Regions from separate parts of the Pseudomonas sp. G3-19 genome, predicted to be linked through region 1. Evidence: predicted binding sites of a transcription regulator. Region 1 holds the regulator's gene; each other region holds the start of a gene.
The links. Region 1 encodes FliA, which starts transcription of late flagellar genes. Its sites were predicted from a motif close to CTAAAGTTTNNNNNNNNNNNGCCGNTAA; they were not measured.

Region 1 (4,211 bases):
TGATTACTGATATCGAAGAGCCGCGTCAGGCCTGGCGCATGCTGCTTGCGCACCTGGCGCGGATGATTGCCGTACCGGAAGTCGAGCCGCTGGAAGAGGGCGGGGTGATTGCCATGGTCGGCCCGGCCGGCATGGGCAAAACCACCACCCTGGCCAAACTCGCCGCGCGCTACGTGCTCAAGTACGGCGCGCAGAATGTCGCGCTGGTCAGCATGGACAGCTTCCGCATCGGCGCGCAGGAACAACTGAAGACGCTGGGGCGGATTCTCAATGTGCCGGTGACCCACGTCGATCCGGGCCAGTCGCTGGTGCAGGCGCTCGACCCGCTGCTGCGCAAGCGCGTGGTGCTGATCGATACCGCCGGCTTGCAGGCCAGCGATCCGGCCTTGCGCATGCAGCTGGAAAGTCTGGCCGGGCGTGGCATCCGTTCAAAAAATTATCTGGTGCTGGCAACCACCAGCCAGAAACAGGTTCTAACCGCCGCTTATCACAGTTACAAGCGTTGCGGGCTTGCCGGCTGCATCCTGACTAAACTGGATGAGACGGCCAGCCTTGGCGAAGTGTTGAGCCTGGCGATCAGTCATGAACTGCCGGTCGCGTACCTGACCGATGGCCCACGGATTCCGGATGATCTGCATCTGCCGCGCCGTCATCAACTGGTCAGCCGCGCCGTCAGCGTGCAAATGCAGGAAGAACCCAGCGAAGAAGCCATGGCTGACATGTTCGCTGATATCTACCACAGCCCGACCAAGCAGGTTGGCTGAGGTAATGAACCGTTTTTGTACCTACATCGATGGTCTGCCATGCATTGTTCCGGTTGAGAACGCGCAGCCAGTAATGTGGCCTCCGTCTATGCAAGACAAGGTAAAGAAATAACATGGGCAGCATGCATCCCGTACAGGTGATCGCGGTGACCGGCGGCAAAGGTGGCGTCGGCAAGACTAACGTGTCAGTGAACTTGTCTCTGGCGCTGGCAGAGCTTGGCCGTCGGGTCATGCTGCTGGACGCCGATCTGGGGCTGGCGAACGTCGACGTTCTGCTGGGACTGACCCCCAAACGTACTCTGGCCGATGTGATCGAAGGCCGCTGTGAGCTGCGCGACGTGCTGTTGCAGGGCCCCGGCGGGATCCGCATCGTGCCGGCCGCTTCCGGCACCCAAAGCATGGTGCACCTGAGCCCGGCGCAACATGCCGGTCTGATTCAGGCCTTCAGCGACATCGGCGACAACCTCGATGTGCTGGTGATCGACACCGCTGCAGGTATTGGTGACTCGGTAGTCAGTTTTGTCCGCGCCGCGCAGGAAGTGTTGCTGGTGGTCTGCGACGAGCCGACCTCGATCACCGACGCCTACGCGCTGATCAAACTGCTCAACCGCGACTACGGCATGAACCGCTTCCGCGTGCTGGCCAACATGGCGCAGAGCCCGCAGGAAGGGCGCAACCTGTTCGCCAAGTTGACCAAGGTCACGGATCGCTTCCTCGACGTCGCCTTACAATACGTCGGCGCCGTGCCGTACGACGAAAGCGTGCGCAAGGCAGTGCAGAAGCAGCGAGCGGTCTATGAAGCCTTTCCGCGTTCCAAGTGCGCGCTGGCGTTCAAGGCGATCGCGCAGAAGGTCGATACCTGGCCGCTGCCTGCCAACCCGCGCGGCCACCTTGAGTTTTTCGTCGAGCGCCTCGTGCAGCAAACAGCAGGGCCTGTGTTATGACCGCGAGCGGTATGAACTACTACAAGAAGTCGGCACGTGACGCGCAGTACGAGTTGATCGAGCGTTACGCGCCACTGGTCAAGCGCATTGCCTATCACTTGCTGGCGCGCTTGCCGGCGAGTGTGCAGGTTGAAGACCTGATTCAGGCCGGGATGATCGGCCTGCTCGAAGTCTCAACCAAATATGACGCCAGCAAAGGCGCCAGTTTCGAAACGTACGCGGGCATCCGGATCCGCGGCGCGATGCTCGATGAAGTGCGCAAAGGGGATTGGGCACCGCGCTCGGTTCACCGCAATACCCGTATGGTCAGCGATGCCATTCGCTCAATTGAAGCTAAAACCGGCCGTGACGCTAAAGATCACGAGGTTGCGGCCGAACTCCAATTGAGTCTCGACGATTACTACGGGATTTTGAATGACACCCTGGGCAGCCGGCTGTTCAGTTTCGACGATCTGTTGCAGGACGGCGAACACGAAGGGCTGCACGAGGATGGCGCCAGTGCTCATCTTGAGCCGTCACGCGATCTGGAAGATGAACGCTTTCAGGCGGCGCTGGCGGACGCGATTGCCAATTTGCCGGAGCGTGAGCGACTGGTGTTGGCGCTGTACTACGACGAAGAGCTGAACCTCAAGGAGATCGGTGAAGTCCTTGGCGTCAGTGAATCGCGGGTCAGCCAGTTACACAGCCAGTGCGCGGCCCGTTTGCGGGGGCGTTTGGGGGAGTGGCGAGCGCGCTGAAGGCAGTGTGGGGACACTGCGAACGAGGCTGGTGCGGTGAGAACGGCACCGGTCTTGCTCTGTTGTGCTCCAGACAGTCTTCGAGTGCTGCGCCGATTGATTGAAGTGGCGCGTCCAGGTGCTGGGCGCGTTTAAGACTGCTTGGAGGTCGAATTGAACAAAGACATGAAAATCCTCATCGTTGATGACTTCTCAACGATGCGGCGGATCATCAAGAACCTGCTGCGCGATCTCGGGTTCACCAACACCGTCGAGGCCGACGATGGCACTACCGCCATTCCGGTACTCAACAGCGGCAGCATCGACTTTCTGGTAACGGACTGGAACATGCCGGGCATGACCGGTATCGACTTGCTGCGCCACGTGCGTGCCGATGAAAAACTCAAGCACCTGCCGGTGCTGATGGTGACCGCTGAAGCCAAGCGCGAGCAAATCATCGAGGCCGCTCAGGCCGGTGTGAACGGCTACGTGGTCAAACCTTTCACGGCTCAGGCGTTGAAAGACAAAATCGAGAAGATTTTCGAACGCATCGGCTGATGACGCGCGGGGGAGCTATGGAGCATAACGAATCTTCACAGGGCGATTTCGAGTCGACCCTGAAAAAACACGCGGTCGAACTGGTCGAGAGCCTTGAAAAAGGCAGGTTCGGCGACGCTGTGCAACTGATCCATGAGCTCAATCAGACCCGTGACCGCGGCCTGTATCAGGAAGTGGGCAAGCTCACACGCGAACTGCACAGTGCGATCGTCAATTTCCAGATCGATCCGCACATGCCGCAGGCCGAGGAAGTGTCGCAAATCACCGACGCCACCGAACGCCTGGGCTATGTGGTCAAGCTGACCGAAGCCGCGGCCAACCGCACCATGGATCTGGTGGAAAGCGCCACCCCGGTGGTCAATGGCCTGGCTGAAGAAGCCCAGGCGCTGAGCACCGATTGGGGCCGCTTCATGCGTCGTGAAGTCGGAGCTGAAGAGTTCCGCGAACTGGCGCGCCGGGTCGACGGTTTTCTGTCACGCAGCAGCACGGACAACCGTGCGGTGTCGAGCAACCTCAACGACATCCTGCTGGCTCAGGATTACCAGGACCTCACCGGTCAAGTGATCAAGCGTGTGACCCAACTGGTCACCGAAGTCGAAAGCAATTTGCTCAAACTCGTCCTCATGGCCAGTCAGGTTGACCGCTTTGCGGGCATCGAACACGACCGTGCCGCGATGCTTGCAGAAAAAGATCCACAAAAACATCTCTCGCAGGGTGAAGGTCCGCAGATTCATGCCGATAAACGAGAAGACGTTGTGTCCGGTCAGGACGATGTGGACGATTTGTTATCCAGCCTCGGATTCTAGAGTTTTGGAATTTTAGGTTTTTTGGGTTTTTAGACCTGTAGGAGCACCCCATTAATGAGCTTCGGCGCCGATGAAGAGATCCTTCAGGATTTCCTGGTTGAGGCCGGCGAGATTCTTGAGCAACTGTCCGAGCAACTGGTCGAGCTGGAAAGCCGCCCGGATGACGCAGATCTGCTCAACGCAATTTTTCGCGGTTTCCACACTGTAAAAGGGGGCGCCGGCTTCCTTCAGCTCAACGAGCTGGTGGAGTGCTGTCACATCGCCGAAAACGTGTTCGACATCCTGCGCAAGGGTGAGCGGCGCGTTGATGCAGAACTGATGGACGTGGTGCTTGAAGCACTGGACGCGGTGAACAGCATGTTCAGCGAAGTCCGTGAACGTGCACCGATCACTGCTGCAACCCCGGAACTGCTGGCCGCCCTG
Region 2 (4,211 bases), 4.7 Mb from region 1:
CTGCCGGTGCTCGGCGCGCTGGAGGCCGATCGCATGGTGCATGTGCGCTTGCTGGATGAGCAAGGCAACAGCGTCGAACTGAACATGGAGGCGCGGTTGGGCATCGATGACTTCATCGTGCGCAAGGCCTGTGTGCTCGCCGGCCAGGGTTTTACCCTGCTGCCGATGATGTATTGCGAAGCCGACCTTGAGAGCGGCGCGCTGGTGCAACTGTTGCCCGAGTGGTCGTTGCCCGGCGGCTGGTTGCAGGCGGTGTATCCGCATCGACGCGGGGTGATGCCGGCGGTGCGGGCATGGATCGATCATCTGGTCGAATCGTTCAATGCGTGTGGGGAGCGGTTGTTATGAACAAGGGAAAAATGAACGAAGCGGATGTCGCCGCCTTCTGCCTGGCCTTGCCGGGTGCGCGGGAGGATTACAAATGGGGCGGCGTGCGGGTGTTCTCGATTGCCGGCAACAAGATGTTTGCCCTGCAAGGGCTGCGCGGGGATTCACTGGCATTCAAGGTCGACAAGGATCTGTTTCTCGGCCATTGCGACCGCCCGGGTATTCACCCTGCGCCTTATCTGGCGCGGGCGCAGTGGATCATCATGCACCCGCCCTACCCGCTGGGTGCCGAGGAGCTGCAGGGATTACTGACGCGTTCGCATCAATTGGTGGTAGGCAAATTGCCCAAAAAAACCCAAATCGGATTGTTGCTCTAGCTTTTTGATTTTGATTTTGATTTTGGTGGGAGCGGGCTTGCTCGCGAAAGCGGTGTGTCAGACAACATATTCGTCCATTGGCACACCGCTTTCGTCGGAACGCCGCCCGGAGCAAGCCCGCTCCCACATGGGTCATGTGTGAAGCTTAAATATGTGAAAGCAGGTTCGAACCGAGAAACAACTGATCGATCCAGAACACCTGATGCAGCGCCACAATCACCCAGAACAGAATCTGAAACGACACCTTGCGCGTCTTGTGCCGGAATACCTGTTGGGCGATCAGCGCGCCGGGCCAGCCGCCGGCCAGTTCCAGCGCATGCAGGATGTTCTCCGGTGTGCGCCACGCATCGGCGCGGGCCTTGCGCTTGTCTGCCCAGTACATGAAAAACGCCAGCACGCTGACCACGCCATAAGCGGTCAACGGCACCAGCGAGATGCCGCGCAGCCACATCGACAGCGAGCCGAACAGCGGCAGCGCGCACACGATCAACAGCACCGCCAGTTTCAGTTTCAGATGCTGAATGCCGCTACCGGACGGTCGTCCATCCGGGCGGCGCGCGCGGGAATCACTCATGGTTTCGCCGCCGACCAATCCACCCAGCCGAACTGCCAGGTCGCCAGAATCACCAGACCGAATACAATCCGGTACCAGGCGAATGCCGCGTAACTGTGGCTGGCGATGAACTTGAGCAGACCGCGCACGGCGATCATGGCGAAGATGAACGCGGTGATGAAACCAATGGCGAACACCGGGAAGTCCGCCGGCACAAACAGATGGCGATACTTGTAACCGGAGTACACCGCCGCACCGACCATGGTTGGCATCGCCAGGAAGAACGAGAACTCGGTCGCAGTCTTGCGCGACAGGCCAAACAGCAGGCCGCCGATGATCGTCGAGCCCGAACGCGAGGTACCGGGGATCATCGCCAGACACTGCGCGAAACCGACTTTCAGCGCGTCCTTCCAGGTGATCTCGTCCACGGTTTCGGCGTGCACTTCATGTTGCCGACGCTCGGCCCACAGCATGATCACACCGCCCACCACCAGCGCGGTCGCGACGGTGATCGGATTGAACAGGTATTGGTGAATCAGGTCGGCAAAAATCACCCCCAGCACCACCGCCGGCAGAAACGCGATCAGCAGGTTGGCAGTAAAACGCCGTGCACTCGGCTGGGTCGGCAAGCCGATCACCACGTCGAGAATCTTGCGGCGAAACTCCCAGACCACCGCAAGGATCGCGCCGAGCTGAATAATGATGTTGAACGCCATGGCCCGTTCGCCGCCGAACTCGAGCAGGTCGGCAACAATGATCTGGTGTCCGGTACTGGAAATGGGCAAAAACTCCGTCAGCCCCTCTACAACTCCAAGAATCAGTGCCTGCAAGGCGGTCCAAAGATCCATCAATCCCCCAAAGAGCGATGCACGCGGGCATGCCCCGATAATATTTTTCTAACGTTCACTGCGTTCAGCGTAGCTGTACCGATTCCGCGCGCACAGGATCCACACGAAACGGTCAAAATTCCGTGAAATATCAATTCGGATTCAGGTTTTCACGCGCGGGGCCGAAATCCTAACAGACAAGCCTTAATAGTGCTGCGGCGTTATACGACTTGGGTCGCGTATGCCTGACCACGCAAACGTGGTTGGATGCTGGCGTTGATTTATTACAAGAAAAAGAAATCGGAGTGACAGCGTTATGAACAGCTTGCGCAGTGTGTCGATCAGCCGACGCTTGTGGCTCATTTTGATTGTGGCGGTGGTCATGTTGTTGACCTTGGGCGTGTTGATGCTCAAGCAGATCCACGATGACCTGTACCACGCCAAGGCGCAGAAAACCCAGCATGTGGTGCAGACCGCCAGCGGCCTGCTGACCTATTACCACGACCTGGAAACCGCTGGCACCCTGACCCGCGAAGCCGCACAGAAGCAAGCGCTGACCGCCATTCGTGGCCTGCGCTACGACCAGAGCGATTACTTTTGGATCAACGACCTCACCCCCGTGATGGTCATGCACCCGACCAACCCCAAACTCGAAGGCCAGAACCTTTCGGCGATCCGCGACCCAGACGGTTTCGCGGTGTTCAACGAGATGGTCGCGATCGCCAAAAGCAAAGGCGCGGGCATGGTCGATTACCGCTGGCCCAAGCCCGGTGCCAGCGAACCGGTGGCGAAAACCTCCTATGTAAAATTGTTCGAGCCGTGGGGCTGGGTGCTCGGTTCGGGCGTTTACGTCGATGATGTGCAGAGCGAGTTCCGGGGGCAGTTGATCAAGGCTTCGGTGATTGGTTTGGTGATCGCCGTGATCATGGCCCTGCTGGTGATTTTGATTGCCCGCAGCATCGTCCGTCCGTTGCAGGAAACCGTGAACGCCATGGCCAACATCGCCAGCGGCGAGAGCGACCTGACCCGCAGCCTCGACACCCACGGTCAGGACGAAGTCACGCAACTGGCGCATCACTTCAACGCCTTCACCGCCAAGTTGCGCCGGGTCATCGGTGACCTGCAGGTTTCGGCCAGTGCGCTGGGTCAGTCGTCCAGTGAACTGGGCAACGATGCGACTCAGGCCCAGCAGCGCAGCCAACAGCAATCGCAGCAGATGGAACTGGTGGCGACCGCAATCAACGAAGTGACCTACGGCGTGCAGGATGTGGCGAAGAACGCCGAACATGCTGCCGCTGAAATGCGCGATGCCGAAGCTCAGGCGCAGCAGGGCCAGATCAACATCGACGGCAGTCTGCAACAGATCGACAAGTTGTCCGGAACCATTGACCAAGCGGTCGAAGTGATTCGCACCCTGGCGGCCGAAAGTACGCAGATCGGCAGTGTGCTGGAGGTGATCCGCTCGATTGCCGAGCAAACCAACCTGCTGGCGCTCAACGCGGCCATCGAAGCGGCCCGCGCCGGGGAACAGGGCCGGGGCTTTGCGGTGGTGGCCGATGAAGTGCGGTTGCTGGCGCAGCGCACGCAAAAGTCGACGGCGGAAATCCAGAGCATGATCGAACGCCTGCAGAATCATTCCGAAGCGGCGGTGAAAGTCATTGGCGACAGCAGCAAGGCCTCGCAACTGACCATCGAACAGGCCGGCCTCGCCGGTGCCAGCCTTAACGCGATCGGCCAGGCCCTGCGCAATCTCAACGGCCTGAATGCCTCGATTGCCAGCGCCACACTGCAACAGGCGCATGTGGTCGAGGACATCAACCAGAACGTCACGCAGGCCGCCGGTCTGTCGCACAGTACGGCGCTGGCGGCGGAGCAGTCGAGTGCGGCGAGCGTCAAGCTTGGGCAGTTGAGTGAACAGCTGAACCAGCTTCTGCGCCAGTTCCGCGTCTGACCCCGCTCCCCCTGTAGGAGTGAGCCTGCTCGCGATAGCGTCGTATCAGTCAACCACAGAGCGGCTGACCCACCGCCATCGCGAGCAGGCTCACTCCTACAGGTTTTTGGGTACAATCCGCTCCCTCCTCAACTCCCCTAAGGAACCCCCATGTCCGGGCTTGAACTGTTTGCCGC
Region 3 (4,211 bases), 3.1 Mb from region 1:
GTGTTGTTCGCTCGCAGATCATCAACGACCTGCCGCTGGGCCGTAACATGGAAGAGCTGATCCGTCTGGTCGACGCGCTGCAATTCCACGAAGAGCACGGCGAAGTCTGCCCTGCCAACTGGAAAAAAGGCGACAAAGGCATGAACGCTTCGCCAGAAGGCGTTGCGGCTTACCTGACCGAGAACGCTGCTGCCCTGTAAGGCGCAACGTCGCGGTACAAAAAAACCGGCCCATGTGGCCGGTTTTTTATGCGCGGGAAATACCCGACGAGGATCAGTCGTCGAAGTCTTCCCAGCCGCCCATCTGTTTCCAGCGGTTGACGATGCCGCAGAACAGCTCGGCAGTCTTCTCGGTGTCGTAACGCGCCGAATGCGCTTCACGGCCGTCGAAGTCGATGTCCGCTGCCTGACAGGCTTTGGCCAGCACGGTTTGACCGTAAGCCAGACCGGCCAGTGTCGCGGTGTCGAAGCTGGAGAACGGGTGGAACGGATTGCGCTTCATGTCCAGACGCGCAACCGCAGCATTCAGGAAGCCGAGGTCGAAGCTGCTGTTGTGGCCGACCAAAATCGCGCGCTTGCAGCCGTTGGCCTTCAGCGCCTTGCGGATGCCACGGAAGATGTCGGTCAGCGCAGTTTCTTCGCTGACCGCCATGCGCAGCGGGTGATCGAGCTTGATCCCGGTGAATTCCAGCGCTGCCGCTTCGATGTTGGCGCCTTCGAAAGGTTCGACACGGAAGAAGTAGGTGTGGTCCGGGTAAACGAAACCCTTTTCGTCCATGGCGATGGTGGTCGCGGCAATCTCCAGCAGAGCGTCGGTGGCCGAATTGAAGCCACCGGTCTCTACGTCGACGACAACCGGCAGGTAACCGCGAAAACGCGCTGCCATTGGGTGACGGGAACCGCCGCCGCCACTTTGACCGTCCAGTTCGTCGTCGAAATGGTCTTCACTCACGCGTGTTCCTCCAGCAGGCGCCAGCGCAGTTTTTCACCGGCGCGCAGCGGGATAACGTTCAGCTCGCCGAATGGCAGGCTGGTCGGGGCGGTCCATTCTTCGCGAACCAGGGTGATGCGATCGGTGTTGGTCGGCAGGCCGTAGAAGCGTGGGCCGTTGAGGCTGGCGAACGCTTCGAGCTTGTCCAACGCGTTGCGCTGTTCGAACGCTTCGGCATACAACTCGATGGCGGCGTACGCGGTGTAGCAGCCGGCGCAGCCGCAGGCGGCTTCCTTGGCATGCTGGGCGTGCGGCGCCGAGTCGGTGCCGAGGAAGAACTTCGCGCTGCCGCTGGTGGCGGCGTCGAGCAGGGCTTCCTGATGGGTATTGCGCTTGAGGATCGGCAGGCAATAGAAGTGCGGCCGAATCCCGCCCACCAGCATGTGGTTGCGGTTGTACAGCAGGTGATGCGCGGTGATGGTGGCGCCGACGTTGGCCGAAGCCTCATTGACGAACTGCACCGCGTCGCCGGTGGTGATGTGTTCGAACACCACTTTGAGCGTCGGGAAACGCTCGACGACACGGCGCATGTGCTCATCGATGAAAATCTTTTCGCGGTCGAAGACATCGACATCGCCACGGGTGACTTCGCCGTGGATCAGCAGCGGCATGCCGACTTCGGCCATGGCTTCCAGCGCCGGGAAGATCTTGTCGATGCTGGTCACGCCGGAATCGGAGTTGGTGGTGGCGCCGGCCGGGTACAGTTTGGCGGCGTGCACGAAACCGCTGGCCTTGGCCTCACGAATTTCTTCGGGCTGGGTGCGGTCGGTGAGGTACAGCACCATCAGCGGTTCGAAGCGACTGCCGGCCGGGCGGGCAGCGAGAATCCGCTGGCGATAGCCGTCGGCTTCAGCGGCGTTGCGCACCGGTGGTACCAGGTTGGGCATGATGATGGCGCGGCCAAAGGTGCGCGCAACATCGGCAACGGTATTGGTCAACACGGCACCATCGCGAAGATGAATGTGCCAGTCGTCGGGACGCAGCAGGGTCAGGCGGTCGGACATGAGGGGATTCCAGGCGGGTCAAACTGAGGGGAATGCTACCGGAAAAGACTCTTGCAGGCACCCGCTATCAAGTTTTGCAGGAACCTTCCGATATCCCGTAGGTATGCCGTAAACATAGTGTGAATCGGTCTTTGTGTTACAGAAGCCAATGGAGCCTCCCGTGCGCCAGCGATATTTAGCCTTGCTCAGTGTGTTTGCCAGCCTCCCCGCGATGGCGCTGACCTACCAGACGCGTCTGGAGAACATTGAGTGGACGGTCGAGGGCGACAAGTTCGAGTGCCGCCTGACCCAGCCGATCACCGATTTCGGCTCGGGCCAGTTCGTGCGCAAAGCCGGCGAGCAGGCGATATTCCGCCTCAATGCCTACAACGCCATGCTCGGCGGCGGTTCGGCGACGTTGCTTGCCGCGGCAGCGCCATGGCAGCCGGGGCGCAACGACATCAATCTGGGCAGCGTCAGGATCGGTACCGGCAACGTGCTGTTCAACAGTTCGCAATCCCAGGCCGGCGGGCTGATCAGCGGTTTGCTGGACGGTCGCAGTCCGGTGGTGCGCCGTGCGTCCGGCGATGGCCGGGTTTCGGAAGTGCGTCTGCTGCCGGTGAAGTTCAGCAAAGCGTTCAATGATTACCAGACGTGTGTGGCGAAGTTGCTGCCGCAGAATTTCGATCAGGTGAAGCAATCGCAGATCGGCTTCCCTGGCGAAGGCACCGATCTGGATGCCGCCGCCAAGGCCAGGCTGCAGGTGATGCTCGAGTTCATGAAGGCCGATCCGACGGTCAATCACATCGAACTGGATGGCTATTCCGACAACAGCGGCAACCGTCTGACCAACCGTGAGCTGTCGCGTCGTCGCGCGCTGGCGGTGGTCGACTTTTTCAAGGCCAACGGCATCGCCGAATCGCAGATCACCGTGCGTTTCCACGGCGAGCAATACCCGCTGGTGCCGAACAACAATGCGGCCAACCGGGCGAAGAATCGCCGGGTCAGCGTGAAGCTTGCACGAGTGGCGCCGACTACCGCGCCAGCACCGCAAGCCAGCACACCTGCCAACGCTGCGGCGACTTCCTGACCCGCCGGTCATCGTCGCGCTGTCGACAGATTCTGTCGCTTTGTCGTCTTAAGCTGTCGCGCCTCTGTAAATTATCGGATTTGAGCGGTAGACTCCTCGGCTTTCCGTAGAACCCCGTGGAGTGATGGCATGGCGGACGTAAACAAGGTCGTTCTGGCGTATTCCGGCGGCCTGGACACTTCGGTGATCCTCAAGTGGCTGCAGGATACTTATAACTGTGAAGTGGTGACCTTCACTGCTGACCTGGGTCAGGGCGAAGAGGTCGAGCCGGCTCGCGCCAAGGCTCAGGCCATGGGCGTCAAAGAAATCTACATCGACGACCTGCGCGAAGAATTCGTGCGTGATTTCGTGTTCCCGATGTTCCGCGCCAACACCGTTTACGAAGGCGAGTACCTGCTGGGTACTTCCATCGCACGTCCGCTGATCGCCAAACGCCTGATCGAAATCGCCAACGAAACCGGCGCCGACGCCATTTCCCATGGTGCCACCGGCAAGGGCAACGACCAGGTGCGTTTCGAACTGGGTGCCTACGCACTCAAGCCTGGCGTGAAAGTGATTGCCCCTTGGCGCGAGTGGGACCTGCTGTCGCGCGAAAAGCTGATGGATTACGCCGAGAAGCACGCGATCCCGATCGAGCGTCACGGCAAGAAGAAGTCCCCGTACTCGATGGACGCCAACCTGCTGCACATCTCCTATGAAGGCGGCGTGCTGGAAGACACCTGGACCGAGCACGAAGAAGACATGTGGCGCTGGACCGTCTCCCCGGAGAAGGCTCCCGACACCCCGCAATACCTGGAACTGACCTACCGCAACGGCGACATCGTCGCGCTGGACGGCGTCGAAATGACTCCGGCCACCGTACTGGCAACGCTGAACAAGATCGGTGGCGCTCACGGTATCGGTCGTCTCGACATCGTTGAAAACCGTTACGTGGGCATGAAGTCCCGTGGCTGCTACGAAACCCCGGGCGGCACGATCATGCTGCGCGCGCACCGCGCCATTGAATCGATCACCCTGGACCGCGAAGTCGCTCACCTCAAAGACGAGCTGATGCCGAAATACGCCAGCCTGATCTACACCGGTTACTGGTGGAGCCCGGAGCGTCTGATGCTGCAACAGATGATCGATGCTTCGCAGGTCAACGTGAA
Region 4 (4,211 bases), 5.0 Mb from region 1:
GGCGTGTGCCGATGCGCTGGGCATTCATCGCAACAGCTTGCGTTATCGGATGGAGCGGATTGCTGAGTTGAGCGGGGTTGATCCGCTGAAACTCGACGGGATGCTGGCGCTATATCTCGGGGTGCAATTGCTGCCGCACATTGATCCGGGCTGATCGGATGTTTTCACCGACGCCTTCGCGAGCAAGCCCGCTCCCACATTTGGAATGCATTCCCCTGTGGGAGCGAGCTTGCTCGCGAAAGCGTCGGTACATTCGACACAGGCTTTTGTAGAAATGAACAATAAACGCCCACCGCACTTGTGCAGCGGACAGGCGTCAATGCGCAGGCCGACTGGCAGCATGAACGGCATTGGAACTGGAGAATTCGCATGAAGATCGTCATCGCCCCCGATTCGTTCAAGGACAGCCTGAGTGCCCAAGGCGTTGCCGAAGCCATTGCGCTGGGGCTGGCGCAAGTCTGGCCGCAAGCAACACTGGTCAAATGCCCGATGGCCGACGGCGGCGAGGGCACGGTGGAATCGATTCTCGCCGCTTGCGAGGGTGAACTGCGCCGCACCCGAGTACGCGGGCCGCTGGGTGCGCCGGTCGACGCCGCGTGGGGCTGGTTGCCACACAATCACACCGCGATCATCGAAATGGCCGAGGCCAGTGGTTTGCAATTAGTGCCTACGGGGCAACGCGATGCCTGCATCACCAGCACCTTCGGCACCGGCGAACTGATTCGCGCCGCGCTGGATGCCGGCGCGCAACGGGTGATTCTGGCGATTGGCGGCAGCGCCACCAACGACGGCGGCGCCGGCGCGATGCAGGCGCTTGGGGTGAAATTGCTCGATGCGCAAGGTCAGCCATTGGTGCCGGGCGGCTTGGCACTGGCGCAACTGGCGCGGCTGGATTTGAGTGAGCTTGATCCGCGTCTGGCCCACGTGCGCTTCGACATCGCCGCCGACGTCAACAACCCGCTGTGCGGCCCGCACGGGGCCTCGGCGATTTTCGGCCCGCAAAAAGGCGCGTCACCGGCACAAGTGCAGCAACTGGATCAGGCGCTGGGGCATTTCGCCGAGCTCTGCGCGCAAGCGTTGGGCAAGGACGTTCGCGATGAGCCGGGCAGTGGTGCGGCGGGGGGATTGGGTTTTGCGGCCAAGGCGTTTCTTGGCGCGCAATTTCAGGCCGGCGTGGAAGTGGTGGCCGAGTTGGTGGGGCTGGCCGAAGCGGTCAACGGCGCCGATCTGGTGATCACGGGAGAAGGGCGGTTCGACGCGCAAACCCTGCGCGGCAAGACCCCGTTCGGCGTGGCGCGGATTGCCAAGCAGCACGGCGTGCCGGTGATCGTCATCGCCGGCACCTTGGGTGAGGGTTATCAGGAACTCTACGAGCACGGCATCGACGCCGCTTTCGCCGTCACCAGCGGCCCGATGACCCTGGAGCAGGCCTGTGCCGAAGCTCCACGCTTGTTGCGCGAACGGGCGACTGACATTGCCCGCGTCTGGCAGATGGCCAAACTCAATAGCTGATTGCGTGAAGATGTTGTGGCGAGGGGATTCATCCCCGATGGGTTGCGAAGCAGCCCCCCCGCGTTTTTCGCAAAAAACCAGTTTTGAGATTTTGCGACTGCTGCGCAGCCGATCGGGGATAAATCCCCTCTCCACAGGGGGTTAGTGTCAAGGTGTTTCAGCGCTGAAACACCTTGAAAAATATTTTCGCTTTACACGAAATCTTCCTAAAGCGCCGCCGATACAGAGATCAGGCGCACACAGATTCCCTCGAACAGTGACGCCTGACTGGTCCCGCCCCCAAGGGCCAGTGATGACGGCACGGACGCTCGCAGCTACCTCTATCCGAGAGTCCAACCATGTCCTTGCGTAACCTGAATATCGCGCCCCGTGCCTTCCTCGGTTTTGCCTTTATCGCCTTGCTGGTGATTGTCCTTGGTGTGTTCGCCGTCAACCGCATGTCGACCATTCGCCAGGCGTCCATCGACATGGAGACCAACCAACTGCCTAGCGTCACCTACCTTGGCGTGGTCACGGAAAACGTTCTGCGCCTGCGGATTCTGTCGTTCCGGATTCTGGTCAACCGCGACCCGGCAGGCCTGCAAGAAGCGCAAACGCGCATCGGCGTGCTGGTGGACAAGGTGCGCAGTGCTCAGGCCAGTTACGCCGCGTTGCCGGCAGAGAGCGAAGAGCGTGCGTTGTATCAGACGTTCGCGACCACGCTCGACAACTACCTGCAAGCGCAAAACCAGATGATGGAGCTGTCGCGTCAGGACAAGGTCGACGAGATGCGCACCTTGATCAACACGCGGATCAAGGACGGCACCGACCAGATGGGCGAACAACTGAACAAGCTGATCGCAATCAACGCGGCGGGCGCGAAAGTCGCCTCCAATCAGGCCGGTGAGCATTACGACAGCGCCATTACCGGCATCATCGTTGTTGCCGTGGTCGCCGCGCTCGCCACGGTACTGCTGGCCCTGTTGCTGACTCGCAGCATCGTCACCCCATTGAATCGTGCCGTACAGGCTGCGCAAACCATCGCCGGCGGCAACTTGACCCAGTCCATCGAAGTCGATGGCAAGGACGAAGCCACCCAACTGCTGCAAGCCCTGTCCACGATGCAGATCAACCTGCGCAAAACCATCGAACAGATCGCCGGTTCCGCGACTCAGTTGGGCGCGGCTGCCGAAGAGCTGAGCGCGGTCACCGAAGAGGCTTCCCGTGGCCTGCAACAGCAGAACAACGAGATCGAACAAGCCGCCACCGCCGTCAACGAAATGACCGCCGCTGTGGAGGAAGTCGCACGCAACGCGGTATCGACCTCCGAAGCCTCGAACCAGTCGACCCAGGCCGCCCGTGAAGGTCGCGATCAAGTGGTGAAAACCGTCGACGCGATCCAGACCATGACTCATGACGTGCAGAGCACCGCGCAAATGATCGAAGGCCTCGCCGCGCAGGGTCGCGACATCGGCAAGGTGCTGGATGTGATCCGCGCCATCGCCGAACAGACCAACCTGCTGGCCCTCAACGCGGCGATCGAAGCAGCGCGTGCCGGTGAGGCCGGACGCGGTTTTGCGGTGGTAGCGGACGAAGTTCGCGCATTGGCGCATCGCACTGCGCAATCGACTCAGGAAATCGAAAAAATGGTCGCTGGCATCCAGAACGGTACCGGCGAAGCGGTGTCGTCGATGCAGCAAAGCAACCAGCGCACCCAGACCACTCTGGAAATGGCCCGCGCTGCGGGTGTGGCGCTGGAGCAAATCACCCAGTCGATCCACCAGATCAACGAACGCAACCTGGTGATCGCCAGTGCCTCGGAAGAACAGGCCCAGGTCTCGCGTGAGGTCGACCGCAACCTGGTCAACATCCGTGATCTGGCCACGCAGTCCGCCGCCGGCGCGAATCAAACCAGCGCCGCAACCCATGAACTGTCGCGTCTGGCGGTGGATTTGAATGCCATGGTGGCGCGGTTTGTGATTTGAGAAATACGCAGTTGCCTGAAGTGGGCCGAACCAGATGATTGTTCGGCCCACCTCGAAGAGTCAGCGCTTCAAGACAGGTCCACTTTGACTTGCTTAAACGAAGACTGTTGCCCAAGGTTTCCTGCACGATCGCGCAGCCTGTAAAACGCGAACATCGTGCCGGAGCCTATCTCACGGATAATCGCGCCACTCAGTTTGATAACGGTAGGTGAAGTTGCGTCATGCACCGTTTTAATGATGACTGGCTCCGCCGCAAGTGAGCCAAAGTGAAATTCGATGCTGTCGCAGGCTCGCTGCTGCATATAGATGGCAATGGTTACCAGAACTTCATCATTGTGGGCGGCGAGATACTGCGGTGTGATCCCCTCACTGTCGATTTCTGGTGGAAATTGCGGAGGTTCTCCCGGATTGCCGAAGTTGGGAGCCGTTAGATCGACCGTAATCGGCGTGCTCGCGGCCATGTCTTCATTCCCGCCAATATCGAGGATGTATGAAACCTCATATACGCCTTCTTGTACCAGGTGTGCCTCAGGAATATGGGCCTCAAATGGGAAAAGCGCCGGGTCGATGGGTGTCGTAAAAGGATAGTCCGCCACCCTATTCCCGTTTAACAACAGCCTTAACAGTACGGGCACGCCTGGATCAGAAGGTGAACTATACCATTCTGGAATTAACACTTTCAGAGGAGATACCAATGCACTCAATGGCAAAAGGTTAACCTGACTGCCAGGGAAA

Region 2: a site for FliA is predicted at 2,246-2,273, ahead of ACOYXI_RS05985 (methyl-accepting chemotaxis protein). Genes of this name have one in related genera too.
Region 3: a site for FliA is predicted at 2,061-2,088, ahead of ACOYXI_RS13355 (flagellar protein MotY). Genes of this name have one in related genera too.
Region 4: a site for FliA is predicted at 1,709-1,736, ahead of ACOYXI_RS04785 (methyl-accepting chemotaxis protein). Genes of this name have one in related genera too.

Annotation. Positions count from the first base shown of each region.
Region 1 is NZ_JBMPIQ010000003.1:5,993,098-5,997,308, forward strand. Features, by position in the region: gene flhF (flagellar biosynthesis protein FlhF) at 1-764, shown strand, start outside; gene fleN (flagellar synthesis regulator FleN) at 878-1,708, shown strand; gene fliA (RNA polymerase sigma factor FliA) at 1,705-2,445, shown strand; gene ACOYXI_RS27325 (chemotaxis response regulator CheY) at 2,611-2,982, shown strand; gene ACOYXI_RS27330 (protein phosphatase CheZ) at 3,000-3,788, shown strand; gene ACOYXI_RS27335 (chemotaxis protein CheA) at 3,843-4,211, shown strand, end outside.
Region 2 is NZ_JBMPIQ010000003.1:1,314,636-1,318,846, forward strand. Features, by position in the region: gene ACOYXI_RS05965 (LysR substrate-binding domain-containing protein) at 1-348, shown strand, start outside; gene ACOYXI_RS05970 (MmcQ/YjbR family DNA-binding protein) at 345-704, shown strand; gene ACOYXI_RS05975 (DUF1294 domain-containing protein) at 850-1,278, opposite strand; gene ACOYXI_RS05980 (undecaprenyl-diphosphate phosphatase) at 1,275-2,105, opposite strand; gene ACOYXI_RS05985 (methyl-accepting chemotaxis protein) at 2,401-4,035, shown strand; gene pnuC (nicotinamide riboside transporter PnuC) at 4,186-4,211, shown strand, end outside.
Region 3 is NZ_JBMPIQ010000003.1:2,908,405-2,912,615, reverse strand. Features, by position in the region: gene ACOYXI_RS13370 (peroxiredoxin) at 1-200, shown strand, start outside; gene rnt (ribonuclease T) at 274-951, opposite strand; gene pyrC (dihydroorotase) at 948-1,994, opposite strand; gene ACOYXI_RS13355 (flagellar protein MotY) at 2,155-3,063, shown strand; gene ACOYXI_RS13350 (argininosuccinate synthase) at 3,193-4,211, shown strand, end outside.
Region 4 is NZ_JBMPIQ010000003.1:1,038,672-1,042,882, forward strand. Features, by position in the region: gene ACOYXI_RS04775 (sugar diacid recognition domain-containing protein) at 1-154, shown strand, start outside; gene ACOYXI_RS04780 (glycerate kinase) at 370-1,512, shown strand; gene ACOYXI_RS04785 (methyl-accepting chemotaxis protein) at 1,851-3,476, shown strand; gene ACOYXI_RS04790 (hypothetical protein) at 3,545-4,211, opposite strand, start outside.